Regions from separate parts of the Paenibacillus sp. FSL R10-2736 genome, predicted to be linked through region 4. Evidence: riboswitches for the same ligand, from Rfam matches in the RefSeq annotation. Region 4 holds a riboswitch; each other region holds the start of a gene.
What was found. A riboswitch is a leader RNA that binds a small molecule or an ion and turns the genes downstream of it on or off. The one in region 4 is predicted to bind cyclic di-AMP.
Positions count from the first base shown of each region.

Region 1: linked by a shared signal. The riboswitch ahead of NSQ73_RS13580 (APC family permease) and the one ahead of NSQ73_RS30700 (C40 family peptidase) in region 4 are both predicted to bind cyclic di-AMP.
Region 2: linked by a shared signal. The riboswitch ahead of NSQ73_RS15060 (alpha/beta fold hydrolase) and the one ahead of NSQ73_RS30700 (C40 family peptidase) in region 4 are both predicted to bind cyclic di-AMP.
Region 3: linked by a shared signal. The riboswitch ahead of NSQ73_RS23560 (hypothetical protein) and the one ahead of NSQ73_RS30700 (C40 family peptidase) in region 4 are both predicted to bind cyclic di-AMP.

Region 1 is NZ_JBBOBN010000001.1:3,138,531-3,143,175, reverse strand. It holds gene NSQ73_RS13580 (APC family permease) at 1-1,741, opposite strand, end outside; cyclic di-AMP (ydaO/yuaA leader) riboswitch at 1,870-2,029, opposite strand; gene NSQ73_RS13575 (disulfide oxidoreductase) at 2,256-2,690, opposite strand; gene NSQ73_RS13570 (DsbA family protein) at 2,687-3,442, opposite strand; gene NSQ73_RS13565 (sensor histidine kinase) at 3,536-4,645, opposite strand, start outside.
Region 2 is NZ_JBBOBN010000001.1:3,488,145-3,492,789, reverse strand. It holds gene NSQ73_RS15065 (ABC transporter substrate-binding protein) at 1-1,119, shown strand, start outside; cyclic di-AMP (ydaO/yuaA leader) riboswitch at 1,300-1,432, shown strand; gene NSQ73_RS15060 (alpha/beta fold hydrolase) at 1,440-2,249, shown strand; gene NSQ73_RS15055 (MarR family winged helix-turn-helix transcriptional regulator) at 2,363-3,049, shown strand; gene NSQ73_RS15050 (MATE family efflux transporter) at 3,292-4,644, shown strand.
Region 3 is NZ_JBBOBN010000001.1:5,503,657-5,508,301, reverse strand. It holds gene NSQ73_RS23565 (glycoside hydrolase family 88/105 protein) at 1-1,952, shown strand, start outside; cyclic di-AMP (ydaO/yuaA leader) riboswitch at 2,225-2,411, shown strand; gene NSQ73_RS23560 (hypothetical protein) at 2,569-3,114, shown strand; gene NSQ73_RS23555 (flotillin family protein) at 3,137-4,558, shown strand.
Region 4 is NZ_JBBOBN010000002.1:577,957-582,601, forward strand. It holds gene NSQ73_RS30685 (4a-hydroxytetrahydrobiopterin dehydratase) at 144-419, shown strand; gene NSQ73_RS30690 (c-type cytochrome) at 526-882, opposite strand; gene NSQ73_RS30695 (GNAT family N-acetyltransferase) at 1,009-1,494, opposite strand; gene NSQ73_RS30700 (C40 family peptidase) at 1,742-2,233, opposite strand; cyclic di-AMP (ydaO/yuaA leader) riboswitch at 2,239-2,382, opposite strand; gene NSQ73_RS30705 (C40 family peptidase) at 2,770-3,198, opposite strand; cyclic di-AMP (ydaO/yuaA leader) riboswitch at 3,256-3,394, opposite strand; gene NSQ73_RS30710 (hypothetical protein) at 3,612-4,409, opposite strand; gene NSQ73_RS30715 (M1 family metallopeptidase) at 4,454-4,645, opposite strand, start outside.

The DNA of each region.
Region 1 (4,645 bases), on a different contig from region 4:
TGGTCTGATTATGCAGAATCGCCTGCCACCAATGCTTCGTAACAAATTGCGGAATGAGTACAGTAATATGGTCTGTAGAAGCGGTTTTCCACTCCACCGTATCGATGAATTTCACCAGCGGGCGGATGATGCTGCGGTAACGCGAGCGGAGTACAATCAGGCGCACCCCAGGGTTCCACTCTTCCCACTTCTGTTCCATTTTGTGAATCTCTTCTTCATCGAATCCGACATATACAGCCACTACATTCTCAGTCAATGACTTCGCATAGCTGATCGAATGCAGTACCGCGCGGGTGACACCGGCAACAGGTACAACCACTGTGCTTCCTTTAATACAAGGTTTATCCGTAGCCGGACAAATGCGCAGCTGATCGGCAATATTCATATAATGGCGGTGAATCCGGTGGAACACGATGATTACAAGCGGCAGGAAGATGAAGGCCATCCATACACTCGAGAATTTAGTAATAATGAAGATGAGCGTAATGGTTAAGGTTGTGAGCATGCCTACTGTATTCACAGCGAATTTGCTCTGCCAGCCCTTAGGCTTGGTTCTGTACCACTGGACCATCATGCCAAGCTGTGAAAGGGTAAACGGAATGAATACCCCAACGGCGTATAATGGAATCAACCCTTCGGTATTTCCGTGAAAAGCAGCTACAAGCACAGCCGACATTACGCCGAGGAAAATAATGCCGTTGGAGAATCCCAGCCGGTCTCCGCGCACCATGAAGGCATGGGGTAAATATTTGTCCTTGGCGAACATGAAAGCCAGCAGCGGGAAGGCCGAATACGCTGTATTCGCCGCCAGGAACAAGATTACTGCAGTGATGCCTTGGATGAAGAAGTACAAACCGCCGCGGCCAAAGGTAGACTCGGTAATCTGCGACACAACCGTTGCTTTCTCATCCGGCATGATACCGTACCAATAAGCCAAAAGCGTAATCCCTGTGAACATAGCTCCGAGAATCAGACCCATCAGCATCAGCGTTTTAGCCGCATTTTTCTCAGCCGGTGCTTTGAAGTTAGGGATCGCATTGGAGACCGCTTCTACCCCGGTCAGTGCCGAACAGCCGGAGCTGAAGGCCTTGAGCAGAAGGAACATACTAACGTTTGATACCGCCGAGCCAATCTCAGGAACCTGGGCATGAGCACCGCCGGTTGCATATTTGAAGACTCCCGCGATAATCAGTACAAAGATGGATACGACGAACAGATATACCGGAATGGCTATGAAGGAAGCTGATTCAGTAACACCCCGCAGATTGACAATCGTTAAGAGCAGAATGACAGTAACCGCTATGAGTACACTATGATTATGAAGACCCGGGAACGCTGATGTAATTGCATCCGTTCCCGCCGAGGCGCTTACCGCCACCGTTAGAATATAATCGACCAGCAAAGAGCCACCGGCAAGCAATCCGGTATGAACCCCTAGATTGGTTTTGGCAACAATGTAGGCGCCCCCGCCCTGCGGATAAGCAAAAATGGTCTGCCGATAAGACAGGATTAAGATGGCCAGCAGGCCCAATACGGCTAATGCAATTGGCAATGAGTACCAGATAGCTGTGAAACCTGCGGCCACAAGTACGATTAGGATTTGTTCTGTTCCGTAGGCTACAGACGAGAGCGCATCAGAAGACAGGACAGCCAGTGCTTTCACCTTGGATAACTTTTCATGATCGAGTTCGTTCGACTTCATCGGACGCCCGATCAATAGTCGTTTTACCTTGCTTACCATTGTAGTAACAGTTCCTCTCTTTGTTAAGTTGAAACGGCAGTACCGCGCGCTGTTTTCATAAGTGGATTTCATAAATGCAGGCACAAAAATAAGCATACGGAAATGATCCGCATGCCTTGAGTGCATGGTCATTATCCCACTATTGCTTACGAGGTTAGCTGGCGGATTCGGGCTGTGGTAGCCCTACGGTTTTCGAGTCTGCTGACCCGCTTCCGATTCACCCCGTTGGCACTCGGCCAAGTTTGGTTCCCCCGTTTTTCCTTCCGGAAAATTCAGCGCATATTCAACTTCTCACAAGGACTAATAATAATCTACAATGCCTCTTCCGTAAAGCGTTGAAACAAATGAAAAAAGAATGAAAAACAACCAAAACAACCAAATCCATGATCCGGTATGTCTTGATCTTTCATTCTCTTTCATTATCCCTTTATCGCGTGATTTTACAGCATTTCTGCTTAATAATTTACACTCAATTTAAGGGAAATAGTTACTCTTCATTCTGCCTGACGGCTTCTTACTCACCTGCATCCTCTTTACGCCCTGTCCATAGCAGAATTGTGATTAATGCGAACGCAATGAGTGCCAGCAGCGGGATGGTGATGAATCCGAAATAATTCAGATAATCCGTGTTGCACGGCACACCGATTGTACATGGAAGCACCTTGCTGAGTGCCGGAATTTTCTGCTCTGCGTAATGATAGATCGAAATGCTTCCGCCAATCAAACTTAAGGGAAGGACATAAGGGATAATGCGCTTATCCCCCCGGTAAGTGGCGATTCCGAGCAAAATCAGCTGCGGATACATAAATATCCTCTGAAACCAGCATAGCTTGCAGGGCTCATATTTCAGCACTTCACTGAGATACAGACTGCCTGCTACAGCAACAACCGAGACGAACCAGGCCAAGTAGAGACAATTCCGGCGGCAGAATGCAGAGAATTTATTCATTGTGCAGCCACAGCTTCCGCAGCTACCTGGATTTGAGCATCAATCTCCTCCATATTAAAAGGTTCCTTCACCTTGACTCCATTGACAAACAGTGATGGCGTGTTGGTTACGCCGGTGTCAGTGCCAAGCTGGATATCTCTCTCCAGTTCGCTTTCGTAGGTCTTGTCTTCAATATCCTTACGCAGCAGGTCGAAGTCAATGGGCAATTCTAATTGCTGTGCCAGACTTACCAGGAAGTCCGGTGTTGCCCACTCTACCTTTTCTTCACCCTGGTTAGCATAGATGGCATCGAAGAATTTCCAGAAAGCCTCTTGATTCTGATGGTACACGGAGAGTGCCGCAAGTGAGGCTGTTCTCGAATCCGTACCGATAAAGGCCAGGTTGACGAAGTAAAAGGCTGCTTTATCCTGATTGACATACTCCTGAACGATTTGCGGTTTAATCACCCCGGTGAACTGGGCGCAAGCCGGACATTTGTAATCGCCGAATTCAACGATTTTGACGGGTGCGTCTTCTTTGCCCAGCCGTGCCATTTCACTGTAATTGAAGTCAACGGGAGCGGCAGCAGATCCTGTGGTTGAGCCGTCCCTCGAGGCCAGCATGAATAATCCTACAAAAATAATAACGACTAACGCCACTGTACTCACGATCAGAATTCTCGTTTTCTGCTTCTGCTGCTCCTGCTCTGCCCGGCGTTTCTCCTGCTTGCTCATCTGGGGAAGCGCGACATTGTTCTTTTTCGGTTTGCTCAAAGAGAGTTCCTTTCTGTCCATAGGACTGTCGTGATAAAAGATAAGTTACTTTAAAATTATATAATTAAAGTTCTCTCCTTGGCAAACCCTACATTATACAGCTTTGGTTGCCGCAGGCACTCCGCTGTCTTCATTTTCTTGGTTGTAAATCAGCTCCGGCGATGAATCCAGCGACTGTAGTACAATTCTGAAAAAGAACTGGGTCCCGCCGCCCGGCGCCGGTTCCGCCCATATTTCTCCCTGCATAAGCTCCACCAGCTTCTTGCAAATGGCCAGACCCAGACCGGTACCCGGATATTTACGCGTGTGGGAAGCATCCACCTGGGAAAAGGATTGGAACAGCAGCTGCAGCTTATCCGGCGGAATACCAATGCCCGTATCATGCACTTTGAATTGCAGCGTCTGAGACGCTCCCTTCAGGCCGCAGGACTCTACAGTAACTGTAACCGCTCCCGAAGGAGTGAATTTCACCGCATTGCCGATTAAATTAACCAGGATCTGACGGATCCGCGCAATGTCTCCCACGAACTTGCCGGGAAGCCCCTCTTCTACCGACAGCACAAACGACAATTGCTTGTCTCTGGTGATAACTTCGAACAGCTCCATACACTCCTGCAGCAGCACAGTCAGCTGAAACGGCTCCTGGTTCAACACGAGACCATCTGCTTCCAGGCGGGAGATATCAAGAACATCACTCATTACACGGAGCAATGCCTGGCTGCTGGTACTCTGCAGCTTCAGTAGCTCCAGATGCTCGGGTTTGCTGATCTCTTCGGCCAGCAGCTGATTGATGCCGATAATTCCGTTCAGCGGTGTACGGATTTCATGGCTCATCGTCGCCAGAAACTCGCTTTTCATCCTGGCAGCACTCTCTGCCGCATCCCGGGCCTGAATCAGTTCATGCTGGTACTGCATCAGGGCAGTGACATCCTCGGCAACGATATAGACCAGCTGTTCCTTATTATGAAGCAATGGAAACACCGTTACGCTGCAGATCATCTGCTGGCGGTCCCTGGTGATAACCTTCAGCTCCAGCTTGGAGGACTTTCCTTGGGAGGCATTGCGCACAGCTTCCTTGACTGCGGCTTCATCCCTGTCACTGTACAGGATGTTCTTGAATTCCCCCAGTTCTTCTCTTCCATATCCGGTGGTATACCGCAGGGCAGGATTGGCACTGATGATCTTCTTAAGGGCCGGATCAAT
Region 2 (4,645 bases), on a different contig from region 4:
GAGACCAAGGGAGCCGAGCTGAATATCCATGTGAATGCTGAATATCAGGGGGATTACTGGGAAATGCAGCAGAAGATCAACGCTGCAGCCATAGCGGGTACGCTGCCGAATGTTTTTATTGATGAAGTGGCGATGACTAAGGGCTTTGCCGACAGTGACATTATTGCCAATCTCGAACCGTTCATGGAAACGGACAAGTTCGACACCTCGGATTTCAAAATCGGCGACCTCGGCAACCTGTATCTGGGCGAGGATCTGTATGCCTTTCCCCATATGCGGAGTGTTCCCGTGATGTATGTAAACAAGACGCTCGCCGCTAAAGAAGGGCTGGATCCGAACGGACCGGCGACCTTTGCCGAACTGGAGGCCTATCTGCAGACCGCATATGATGCTACCGGCCAGCCGCCGATGTACCTGTTCAACTATGACTTCTGGGTGATGGAGGCGCTGCTGCATTCGTACTCGGATACCAATGTGGTCAATGAGGATGAGACGAAATCCAACATCAACAGCGAAGGCGCAGTGAAGCTGATCACCTTCATTGAAGATCTGGAATCCAAGGGTCTGATCAAAGTACTTGGGGTCACGGATAAGGATGCCTACTATGCCTCCATTGCCAATCCGGGCACTGCGCTGATCTTCTCCAGTGTCGGCGGCTACAAAACGTTCGCCGGCATGGCCGCAGAGAGTGGAATTGATCTCGGCGTATCCATGATTCCTGCCGGAGAAGACGGCAAACGGGGCGTCCCGGTCGGCGGATCGAATACGTATCTGGCGAATACGGGAACGGATAATGAGAAGGCAGCCGCTTTCGAATTCATGAAATGGCTGTCGGATACCGAGCAGGCGGCGTATGCTTCTGCCAATACCGGATATCTTCCGACCCGTCTTACTTCCCTGGACACAGACTTGATGAAAGAGACCATAGCTGCTTTCCCTGGCTACAAGGTCGCTTCCGAAGAGCTGGAATTCAGCAAAATGCGACCGATGACCGGTACGTACCATGAGATTGAAGATCTGATGGGCACACGCATCAACGATATCTGGCTGGAGAACCTGCCAATACAGGAAAGCCTGGACACCCTCGCTAAAGAGGTGGATGACATCCTGAACCGCTGATTATAGATGATGTTTAAAGCAAGCAGAGCAGTGAGTCTCCGGTAACGGGAGAATCGCTGCTCTGCTTTTTGGGCTCACTGCGGCTGGTTTCTGCGCGTGTTGGGCAAATTCACCTAAGCTATTCATTCATAGACGAATATGGGCTATACTGAAGTTTCTGTTAATCTATATCCGCAAAAATATATGTAATCGCTGAGTTCCGTAATGGAAGCGGGGAAACCAAGTTTTCTGGGGTGAATCTCGAGGAATCGAGTAGGGCTACTCTTCAAGCCCGAATCCGGCAGCTAACTCCGTAAGCGACATGAGAGGATGCACAGGTAATGCCGTATATTGACGTCAATGGAACTACCCTCTATTACGAGGTGTCGGGCAGTGGTCTGCCCATTGTTTTTATTCATGATTATTCGACTTCACATCATCTGTTCGAGCCTCAGGCGGAGTATTTCAGCAAGCGGGCGAAAGTGATCTTGTTTGACCTAAGAGGGAATGGGCAATCCGGTAAAATGGATGTGGAGATCAGCCGGATTGTAGACACGCAGTGTGAAGATCTGAAGGGATTATTGGATGGACTGTCCGTAGAACGGGCCGTCATCGTAGCTTGTTCCAGCGGTGCTGTGCTTGCCCAGAAATTCGCCTATCTGAATCCTGAACGGGTAATTAATCTGGTGTTGGTGGACAATTACATCCTAGGAGATTGTACGTCTAAAGGCAGCAAAGTGCTGGAGCTCTTTCAAATCTGCGCATGGGCCGCCCATTATCTTCCGGCTGAAATGTTCATCCGTTCTTTGCGCATTACATATAACAAATGGCTGTCTGCGTATCATATTCTGAGAAGAGAGCTTGTCCATGAACGGACAACAGAATTGATTAAACAGCGTCTGGCACTAAGACATACGGACAGCTACGGGTTTGCACTAAGGCTGCAGGTTCCCGTTCTTTGTGTATCAGGCAATCAGAATGAGCGGGTTCTGGAGCAGGTGAGACAAACAGCGGCCAAATATCCGCTCGCCACGCTGGCAATACTGGAAGATGCCATGTATCCCAGCCATTTATGTCAGCCGCAGCACTTCAACCGGCTACTGCTTGATTACCTGAAAGACCAGCAATGCTTCCAGCGGAAAATTTATTAACGGCACCTGTAGAAAATCTTTGACAAGTATAACAGGTACCGTTATAATAAATTCAACAGGTACCGTTACATTGATTGACAGGTACCGTAAATATATCCCTGGGAGGATTCATAATGAATATGAATGCTGAATTGTACGACAAGCTCGCCAAGCTGCAATGGCTGTTGCAGAGACAGCATCTGAAGAACCACGCCGCTGTTGGCCCTATGGCAGATACGTCACGGGGACAAGGCAGGATCATGGCGTTTCTCCGGATGAAGGACGGAATCAGCACGAAGGATTTATCCTATATGCTGGACATTCGTGTATCCTCGCTCAATGAATTGCTGGCCAAACTGGAGAAGGCCGAATATATCACCCGTCAGCCTTCCGAGACAGATAAACGCATCATGCTGATTTATCTGACGGCGAAAGGGCGGGAGGAAGAGGGCCAGGAGGTTGAGGGCGGCAGCATATTTTCAGTCCTGTCTCCAGAAGAACAGGCAGCCTTCGGTGAATACCTGGTCCGCGTCATTACAGCCTTAGAAGAAGAACTAGGAACAGATGCAGACCGTGATGTAATGGCTATGTGGATGGAGGCCGCTAAGGAGCGCATAGGATCAGAGGAATTCGACAAGCTGATGGCTATGCGCGGACAAATGAGCAGTATGTGGGGAAATATGGATGACGGACGCTTTAGCGGAAGATTCCCCGGATTTGGCCGGGAAGGTCAAGGCGGCGGCATGAACGGCTTCGGCTGGCCTTCCAGAGATGGTAGAGACGGCTCGAAGGACAACTCCAGTGATTCGGATGACAAGTAAGTAAAGCATTTCCTATTAGCAGCAGCGGCGCTGTCTTTCCCGAAGAACTGAAGGCAAAGGCAGCGCAATAAAGATTTTACCAAATACAGTCTGAAACTGACGATTAGTCAACACCCGCTCACGAGACCCGTATTGTCATTTGTTACGGGTTTGTTTGGTGCGGCGCAAAGTTCGTAATCAATTTATAGTTAGAATTCTAACTAATGTAGAGACTAACATACACGAAGAAAGTGGTGAATCGCATGGATACAGAAAACCTCCATTACTTTGAGAAAGCACCGGTTGCAAAAGCCGTAGCGCACTTCGCAATACCCATGATGCTTGGAACGTCAATGAGTGTCATCTATTCCATTTTAAACGCCTTTTTCATAGGCACCCTTAATAATACTGCCATGTTAACTGCACTTGCCTTAACCTTACCGTTATTCGCGGTCATTATGGCGCTGGGTAACCTGATTGGAGTCGGCAGCAGTGCCTTCATTTCCCGTCTGTTGGGAGAGAAAAATACGGCTGATGTTAAGCATGTGTCTGCATTCGCCTTTTACAGCAGCCTGGTTCTCGGTCTTATCGCGATGGCCGTCGGCCTGCCGCTCATTAATTCTATCGTACATGGCCTGGGGGCAACGCCTGACTCCTTCGGATTTACCAAGGACTACGTTACCATTATGCTTATTGGCTCACCCTTCGTCGTATTGTTCTTCACACTGGAGAATATTGTGCGCTCGGAGGGAGCCGCGATAACATCTATGATTGGTATGCTGCTTAGTGTGGCCGTGAATATAATTCTCGATGCGCTGGTCATCTTCGTCTTCCACTGGGATGTAATCGGTGTTGCGTCTGCCACGGTCATTTCTAACATAGTTGCGAGTGCTTATTACGCCTATCATATAGGATTTAAGAGTCAATTCTTAACGGTCTCACTGAAACAATTCAAGGCTACCAAGGTCATTCTGGGCAATGTATTCAAAATCGGAGTTCCCGTCTTTGTGATGAGTCTCTTCATGGGTGCCATGTCACTCATCTTTAACCGTTATCTGGTCGAATATGGGGAGCAGGCTATTGCGGGCTTCGGAATTTCCTCACGACTGCTGCAATTCCCCGAGTTAATCCTGATGGGCTTAAGCGAGGGCGTCGTGCCGCTTATTGCCTTCTCTTTTACAGCCAACCGGTTGCGCATGAAGCATACCATTCAATTCACCATTAAAACAATTCTGGCGTTAGCCATCTTGTTCGGCGTTATCGTCTACCTGGTCTCTGACCACTTAATTGGTCTATTCACCAATGATCCGCAATTAATTGAAATGGGCAGCTACATTCTGCATGTCACGTTCTTGTCCTTGTTCATTACAGGTATGACGACGCTATTCACGGGGATCTTCCAGGCAACAGCACAAGGGACCGCCGCCTTCATTATGTCAGTGATTCAAGGCGCCACTCTGATACCTGTGCTCTACATCGCCAACCGGATGAACGGATTCCATGGGGTGGTCTGGTCGCTGGTCATTTCCGATGTCGTGGCGTTCCTGGTCGGGGCCATCATGCTGTATGTTCTGCGGAACAAATTGCAGCCGGACTTGGTGAGTTTAGCACAGTAGG
Region 3 (4,645 bases), on a different contig from region 4:
ATCTGAACGATGATGTATTTCCGGACCGCAGGGCCTACTTCCGGACCGGGCTAAGCCAGGGCTGGAACCATGTGCTGCTGGAATTCACCGCAGTCGGCACGGGCTGCGGCGGCATCTTCGGCACGGGCAGCGTGAAAGGCGCGCCGCTGCATTTCCTGGCCCCGACAGCCGGGCGCAGCGGCTGTGAGGGCTGGATTTACAGCGCGCCGCAGCAGAGCAGATGGATGCTGCAGCCGGAGAGCGAGCGCGCCGGCGTTCCTCAAGGAGGAACAGCAGCACTCCAGGCGGAGCCGCTGCAAAGCGCATTCCGCAGCGGCGCGGCCGAAGCGGCGCTCGCGTCCCGCTGTGCCTGGTATCCGCAGGCCGGATGGCCGGATACCGTGGCCTGCGCCGGGAATCTCGCGCGTATCTTCGGCGAGGTTCCCGGCGCGAAGGCGCTGGCCTGGAGCCGGCTGGCGGTGACAGCGCCGGGCTTCACTGACACCCGGCTGAGCCTCCGCAGCCGGGACGTGGCGGCACTCCGGGTCTATGTGGATGGCAGGCTTGCCGCCATCCAGCCCGGGGGGAGTGCCGGGCTTGAATGTGTGCTGCCGCTGGGCTTCGGCAGCCATGATCTGCTGGTCGAGGCCGTCTGCTGCGGCCCGGACTGGGGCTTCCGGCTGGAAGCGGCGGACGCAGGGGGAGAAGCGGAAGCGGACACCGTGAACCTGGTCTTGCCGCATCCTGTGGAAGGGCAGGCAGGACCCTGGCTGTATCTGGGGACCTTCCTTGCATCGGCTGCACCGGAGGCTGCGGCGGCTGCTGTGATGGATACTCCCTTTGGGGAAGGGGCGGAGAGCTGCTTTTGGCGGGTAGACCGCCCCGGCGGAGCGGTCAGGCCGTATCTGGAGAGCACGCTGTACGGACGCTGGAATTATCCGCTGGGCGTGACGTTATACGGGCTGCTGTGCACAGGGATTGTGCTGGATGATTCCCATTACACCGCTTATTCCAGAGGCCATATTGAGCAGTGCACACGGCTTCATGAATATGCACTCTGGGACACGGGCCGTTACGGCGCTCCGGGAATTAATCAGCAGCTGGCGCTAATCGACTCCCTGGATGATTGCGGCTCATTCGGTGCGGCGATGCTGGCAGCGCACAGCGTGCAGCCGCTGCCTGGAGCAGCCGGGGCGGCAGAATATATTGCCCGTTACATTCACGGGACACAGTCCCGTGACGAGGCGGGTGCGCTTTACCGCACCCGGGGCACGACCGACTTCATGCAGGGAACGATGTGGTGTGATGATTTGTATATGAGCACCCCTTTTCTGGTCCGGTACTATCAGCTAACCGGCAATGCTGAATATCTGGATGACGCAGTGGCCCAGTTTCTGCATTACCGCGCGCGGCTGTTCCAGCCGGAGCTTGGCATTATGCACCATGTCTATGACTATAAATTCGGCAAGCCGAACGGTGTGCATTGGGGCAGAGGCAACGGCTGGGTGCTGTTCTCACTGACCGAGCTGCTGGAGATTCTGCCGGAGCAGCACCCGCAGCAGCCGGAGCTGCTGGATTATTTCCGGGAGCTGTGTGAAGGGTATCTGCGGCTACAGGATGCAGCAGGGTTATGGCATCAAGTTCTGACGGATGCCGAATCCTATGCGGAGGCATCCTGCTCTTCAATGTTCGTGTATGCATTCGCTAGAGGGGCGCGCAGAGGCTGGCTGCTCAAGCCGCACCCCTACGCCGCTGCAGCAATACGCGGCTGGCACGCCCTTGCCGAATACTGCATCGACAAGCAGGGGAATGTCTACGGCGTCTGCCGGGGATCAGGCTACTCCTTCAATAAGCTCTATTACAAGGAGCAGCTCACCTGGCAGCTCAACGATACTCACGGAATTGGCATAGTACTGCTGGCCGGTATTGAAGCGCTGGAGCTTACGCGGGAGCTGGAAGCACAGAAACGATAAAGAAATTATACTGTATTGATAATATTTGCCGGCCGGGGCTGTCTAGTAAGCAGATTCACTGCTTACTAGACAGCCTCTTTGCTATGTAACAGCACTGCTCCAGAGAAACGGAGCAAGAAGGAGTAAATCATCGGCCGCTTAAGAACGAAAGCAAAGAATACGCCTTCATTCATGCAGGGACGGCATTTTTGGCTTCTTTTGTCAACCGCAGCGTTTTACATTAAATGGCTGCAGGCGTAAGATTCAAATCAACAACCGAATGAAATTTAACTGTTCTCAAATGGCTGAATTCCAGTAATGGGAACGGGGGAACCAACGGTGATTACGGCTTTTGCTCAGATAGCGGCCGCTCACCTGGGGTGAATCCTTGCTGCATGCTGTAACGGTGCTCCGGCAAGGTAGGGCAATCTCGCTGCCCGAATCCGTCAGCTAACCCCGTAAGCCTCGAAGAGAGAGGATGAGCGCCATGATCGATTAACCGACCACGGAGAGCCCTGCTGCTGCTGTGGTCTTTTTGCTGTGCAGGCAGTGGGGGAAGACGGTCTGAATCAAGAATAACAATTCATATAACAACGTAAAAAGTATCTTTATAATGTGATCTGAACTGCCTAAGGAGGTGATCGTTATCTTAACTATATTTATCGTGTGCTTCTGGGTCGGACTGCTCCTACTCCTAAGCGGCGGACTTCACGGGCATGGCCTGGCGGGTCATCTGCATGCGGGGGGCGGTGACGCCGGGGGTCCGGGCTTTGTGCCTATACTCCCGCTGATGGTGTTTGTCACAGTCTGGGGCGGCTCTGGTTATGTGCTTATCCGCTTCAGCGGAATGAGCGTGCTTGCAGTAGTGCTGATCTGTACCATGATTGCCTTGCTGACAGGGTGTCTGATGTATGCAGTGCTGGCCCGGGTGATGACCCGGTATGACAGCAGCATGAATGAATTGGATTATGAGCAGGCAGGGCAGCTTGGATACATCAGTGTGCCTGCAGCGGATGGGACAGCCGGGGAAATGAAATATGTGCTGCACGGAACGATGCGCTCCATTGGAGTGAGGGCAGCAAGCGGCCAGCAGCTTGTGAGGGGCGACAGGGTGATTATTTTGAAGGTGGATAAGGGAATGGCGGAAGTAACCCTCTTCGAGAGGGAATTCGGAGAATTATAAATGACGGGGAGTGTCGGACCAAATGGTTATTCTTTATTTAATCTCGGGCATTGTTGTTGTTATTCTGCTGGCTTTGTTCAGTATCGTGACCGCTTATAAAAAAGTCCCGCCCAATCAGGCGATGATTGTATACGGTCTCGGCGGTAAAAGAGTGGTGCAGGGCGGCGGTACGTTCGTCATCCCCGGCTTCCAGAACAATAAGACCATCTCGATGATGCTGATGAGCTTCGATGTCATTCCGGCGCAGGCGATGTTCTCCCGGCAGGGCATCAAGCTCAACCTGGAGGCGGTCGCCCAGATAAAAATCAAAAGCGATCCCACCGCTATTCTGACGGCCAGTGAGCAGTTCATCGACCGGCCGGAAGAAGACCGCGAGACGATTATCCTGCATTCGGTGGAGGGCCACCTGCGCGGCTTGATCGGGCAATTGACGGTGGAATCCATCCTCAAGACGCCTGATGAAATCAACAGCAAGATGAGGGAGACCTGCTCGGAGGACCTCGACAAGATGGGGCTTGAGGTCGTCAGCTTCACCATCAAGAAAATTACGGATGACAAAGGGTATATCGACAATATGGGGGTTCCGGAAATTGAGCGCATCCGCCGCGATGCCAGCATTGCCAAGGCGGAAGCGGAACGCGACATTCAGATCAAGCAGGCCGAGGCGGAGAAGGAATCCTCCATTGCCAAAGCCAATGCGCATCAGGCCACCATTGAAGCGGGAACCGCCGCCCGCGCGAAGGAATCCCTGTTTGAGAAGGAACTGAACATCAAGCAGGCGGATTTCAAGCTGGAGACAGAAGTGAAGAAGGCACAGGCGGATCTTGCGTATGAATTGCAGCAGAACAAAATTAAGCAATCGCTCGTTACCGAACAGGTCAAAATCACGCAGATGGAAGCGGAGGCCAACCGCACAGTCCGGGAAATTGAAGTCGAGCTGAGACAGCGGGAGCTGGAGGCAACGGTGATCAAGCCTGCCCAGGCGGAGAACCAGGCTACGGTCATGAGAGCGGAAGCCGCCAAGCAGCGGCAGATTCTTGAGGCGGAAGCCGAGGCAGCGACAACGACCAAGCGCGGACTGGCCACGGCGGAAGCTGAGCTGGCGAAAGGGAGAGCGAATGCGGAGATTGTCCAGCTGGCCGGAGCGGCGGAAGCGGGAGCCCTGGAGAAGAAAGCCGAAGCGTACAAACAGTTCACACAAGCTGCGCTTACCGTGGAATTCCTGAAAATACTGCCGGAGCTGGCTGAGAAAATTGCTTCCCCGCTCGCCAAGGTGGATAAGATTACAGTGATTTCCCAGGATGGAGCTACCTCAGGCGTGAACAAAATTACCGGTGATATCGCCAAAATAATGGCCCAGGTTCCTGAGTTGACCCAGACGCTTACCGGTATGAATGTGACCGAAGCGCTCAGCGGACTGCTTGGCCGGGATAAAGAGCAGTAATTCATATACAGCAGCAATAAAGCCGCCGTTCTTTCGTTAATGGAGAATTGCGGATTTATTGCTTTTTTGTGTGCCGGTTTTTCTCAC
Region 4 (4,645 bases):
CTATTCGCCGGGATTTAAGAATACATTAAATCGAAAAAAATCTTTGAACCGGCACATCCCTTGGACTTTAAGAAGCTGAGGGATGTTTTATTTGAAAGACAGGACTGCTGTGATACAGCTAATTAAGCAAGGGAGGAAACAAATTGCCATTTACAGAGGAAGAACTGCGGGAGCAGATCGGCAAGCTGGAAGGCTGGAAACTGGAAGAGGATATTATGGTGCGCAAATATATGTTCAATGAATATATGAAGGGAATTGCTTTTGTGGATGATGTTGCTGCGATCTCGGAAGCGTTCGACCATCACCCGCATATCACCATTGATTACAAGACCGTTATCCTGCGTCTGCCTGCAGACGTGGAGAAACTGGATATACGCCAGGCCAATGAAATCAACGAGGCTTTTGAGAAAAACCGTTAGAGGACAGGATCCTTATGGAAACGACAGTACCGCTTAATCCATAAAAATGCCCGTGCAGGGATACCAGGGTATCCTTTGCAGCGGGCATTTTGCTTTGGGCATGTTATTATTTCTTCTCAGCCAGCCATAACGCGACATTCGCAATTTCCTCAGGGGCTAGTTTGTCTTTGAAGGAAGGCATCTGCCCGCGGCCTTTGGTCACAATGCTGTAAATCTGTGCCGCGTCATGCTGTGCGCCCTCCTGCTGCAGGTTCGGCCCTACACCGCCCTGAAGCTGATCCCCGTGGCAGGTGATGCAGTTGGCTTTCACCAGGGCCTCCGCGCTGGTAGCGTCCAGCACAACCTCAGGCATTGTAGGTTTGTTCTCTTCAGCCACCTCGGCTTTGCCGGGCAGGGTAAACATTAAGACCACGGCAAAGGCACAGGCGGCAAAAAACAAACCGCTCATGATCCATTTCTGCATCTGCATCCGTCCCTCCATGTAAGCTGCTTCCTTCATTATACCGGATGGTGAAGCGTTATCATAGTATTTGTGTCAAAAAAATGAACGAAACTCCTGGAAAATTTGCAAACATACAGAAGTGGAATGCTATTTCTCATAGACCATACAATAAAATGGTTTATCGCCAGTTGGGGTTCTGCGTTCATAAGTATCCGTTATGGTAAATCCGCATTTCTGGTAAGCACGGATGGCCCGCTGATTCCAGGTCAGTACCTCCAAATCGATCTCCCGTTCCGGATAACGCTGCAGCGCCGCCTGAACGATGGCCTTCATGAAGAGATGTCCCATGCCATGACCGCACAGATCGGGCCGCATGCCGATTCCAAGCCGGACTACACCCTCCATAGGGAACAGCTGGGCGAAGCCGCACAGGATTCCCTGTCCATTCACAACAGAAACGTATTGCTCACTGCGCAGCTGCGGATCACCGAATTCAACACCGAGCGCCTGCATCTGCTCCCAGGGCATCCAGCCGTAAATATTATACGGGGGCCTGTAGTTCCACTCACAGATCTCAGCAGCATGCCGCGACTCCATAGGAACAACATAAAAAGTTACCGGGGAACTTATCATAAGCAGAGGCCTCCTTTCAAGGGGACATTACTTCATTCTATAAATATTATATACAAAACGAGCCGGATTCGACGCAAAAACCTTGCAGAAAGACCGGAACTTGACAAACGCCAAAAAATATTTTATGAAAGAGCGAAATTGGTGTTTTACAAATATAGAGCGGGGTAAGTAATTTTATAGACAAAAAAATAAGCCCTCCTCCAAGATTTCGGCAAAAATCCTGGAAAAGCGCTTATATTAGGACAAATTATTGCACATCGTCATTGTCTTCGGAATCCGCAGCCACAGTCTTGTAAGCATCTGTACTCATAATCCGTTTGGCGCCAACGTAGCGGTTGACGTAGTAGCTGTCACTCAGCGAACTGATGGTTACACCACGCGAGGAAGAAGCATGTGCGAACTCACCGTCACCAACATAAATACCGACATGGGAAATGCCTTTGCCGCTTGTATTGAAGAATACAAGATCGCCCGGTCTCATCTCATCGCGGGATACAGCAGTGCCCATCTGATATTGGGAACCGGATTGGTGAGGCAGGTTAATGCCGATCTTATCAAAAACATACATTGTAAATCCGGAGCAATCAAAACCGTTCGTGGATACACCGCCGGATACGTATTTGGTCCCGATGGCTTTGTCGATAACTTTATCCATTTTGGAATCCGCGAAAGCGCTTCCTGCTCCAATGGTGAAGATGATGGAAAAGCTTAGTACTGCGGCTGCTAGCTTCTTCTTCAAAAGTAAATACCCCTTCCAAATGCCTACGAGGTTAGCTTAAGGGTTCGGTTGAAGGTCCCCTATGACCCCTCTTAGAATAGGAGGTCAATTCACCCAAAGTTGGTTCCCCCGTTTCCCTAAATCTTTAGGGAACTCGGCACGACTGTTGATTAGGATTAGCTGTTATTCAATACATGACAAAACCTTTGTTAAAAGCGATTCAATAATTACAAAAATGTTACTAAAAGCTCACTGCGATAATTGTAGCAAAGACTAGGGCGCTTGGCAATCACTTATAACATATTAATGCATTTTTTTTGCGTTTTTTAGAGTTATAGCTGCATAGAAAGACTCATATTTACGCAGCAGGTGAGCTATTGATGAATTTTTCTTTGGATTTGGGATAAAAAGGTGTTTCAGGGCCTGCAGATGAGTGTAAAAGGTAGAATAAGGAAAAGGAAAAACCCGGAAATGATTACGGCAATAATCAAAACCGGGCTCGTATAAGTTACATTTAGTTGTTAGAGGTACGAATATTCGAGGAAATGTTCAAGGGTTCAATCGTAAGCGACAGCTTGGTAGGCTGTTGTGCTCATCACTCTTTTAGCGCCAACGTAGCGGTTGGCCCAGTATGCCTGACTCATCGAACTGATGGTTACACCACGCGAAGTGGAGGATTGTGCGAATTTGCCATTGCCGACATAAATACCGACATGGGAAACTCCGTTGCCCAGGGTATTGAAGAATACCAAATCACCGGAACGCAAATTACTCTTGGATACGGCTGTTCCAACGCTGAACTGTGCCTTAGAGGTGCGCGGCAAGGTAAGGCCGATACTCTTGAATACGTATTTGGTGAATCCGGAACAATCAAAGCCGCTGGTGCTGGTGCCCCCGGTTTTATATGACGTTCCAATGGTTTTTGAGATCACAGTATCCATTTTGGAATCTGCGAAAGCGCTGCCTGCTCCAAGTGTGAATACCATCACAAGACCCAGCGCTGCTGCGGTGCATTTCTTCTTAAAGTTCTGACTTCTCAAAAGATGTACTCCTTCCAAGGCCTGCGAGGTTAGCTTAAGGATTCGGTAGAAGGTTCCCCTATGATCCCTCTAAAGCGAGATCAATTCACCCAAAATATGGTTCCCCCACTCCCCGGTGCAGGGAATTCGGCGTTTTGTGCACCAGAATAGTGACATATCGACATAAGATTAAAGGCTTCGGTTACATAGCTGCTTAATTCCATTTGAAAGATTACAAATTTGTTACTAGTAGTACAGGCATCATTGTACCAGAGGATTTACAGTTTTGCAAATGCACTTATCGCAGCTGTAAACAAAAAAGAGTCATGCACCTCACCAGAGGGGCGATGACTCTTTTAGTATGCCGTTTTGGCGGCCGATTATTGTGGGAATGATTTACTGGACCAGAGATGATACTGCGCGGCTATGCCCCACATTTTGAACAGAGTGGATGGCAGCGGGGCTGCCTGGCGCAGGAGCAGGGCCGGGAGACCGGGACAGAAGAGCGCTGCAGCGCCGCAGAGGAACAGCGTCACCAGACTTCCTGCGCCTATAATGACGGATATCCCGATGGAGTGCAAAAGGACTTTCAGACAGATCAGCAGCGAAGTGAACATGCCCGTGCCTGCAGTATAACCGAACTGCATATACAGCAGCAGCTTGCGGATAAGGAAGAGGTAGATGAGCCAGCCCAGCACATAAGGCACGAGCGTCAGCAGCAGCGGATAATCGAGAATGCCGTTCAGAAGCAGACGGTACATCTTCGGCAGCAGCCAATAGAGCGGCAGAAGTGCCAGCGCCCATTCAACGAGACTGAACAGCAGGACAGGCAGCCCATAACGCTTCATCCCGGGAAAAAAGAACAGTCCGCGCTCCCCGGCACGTTCCTGGTGTAGCTCGTGCAGCAGGCCCGCCCGGATAAAGGGGGAGAGCAGCAGCCGCAACAGAGTCAGTGCCAGGAGCAGCCATAGCCATTGCCGGACGTCCGGGTCCGTGTGCAGTGCAGTCTGCCCCTCAATATAATACAGCAGCCTGCCTATGCTACTGCCGCCGGCATCCGCATCCGGATAACGCAGCAGTACCGGAACGACGGCGCTTTTAATGAATTTGTACATGAAGTAGCCCCAGAACAGCCGGTAGATAAATAGCAGAATCAGGATATAAAATTGCTCTTTCATGCTGTGCCAACCGCGGGTTATCGAAATTTTCACAATCCTTCACCTCACCAGACAAGAGTTCCGAGCAGGGTTTCAAGCAGTGTCGTCGCACTGAGCGTCCAGCGGGAAAGAGTATTGTGCTCAAGCTCCGCCATTCTGAAATTATTGAGATGCTTGCTCTCCAGCAGTATGGAATGTCCCGGATCAATCTCGGCGGAGACCAGAGGTGCCTTATACGATAATTCAAACGATGTTGT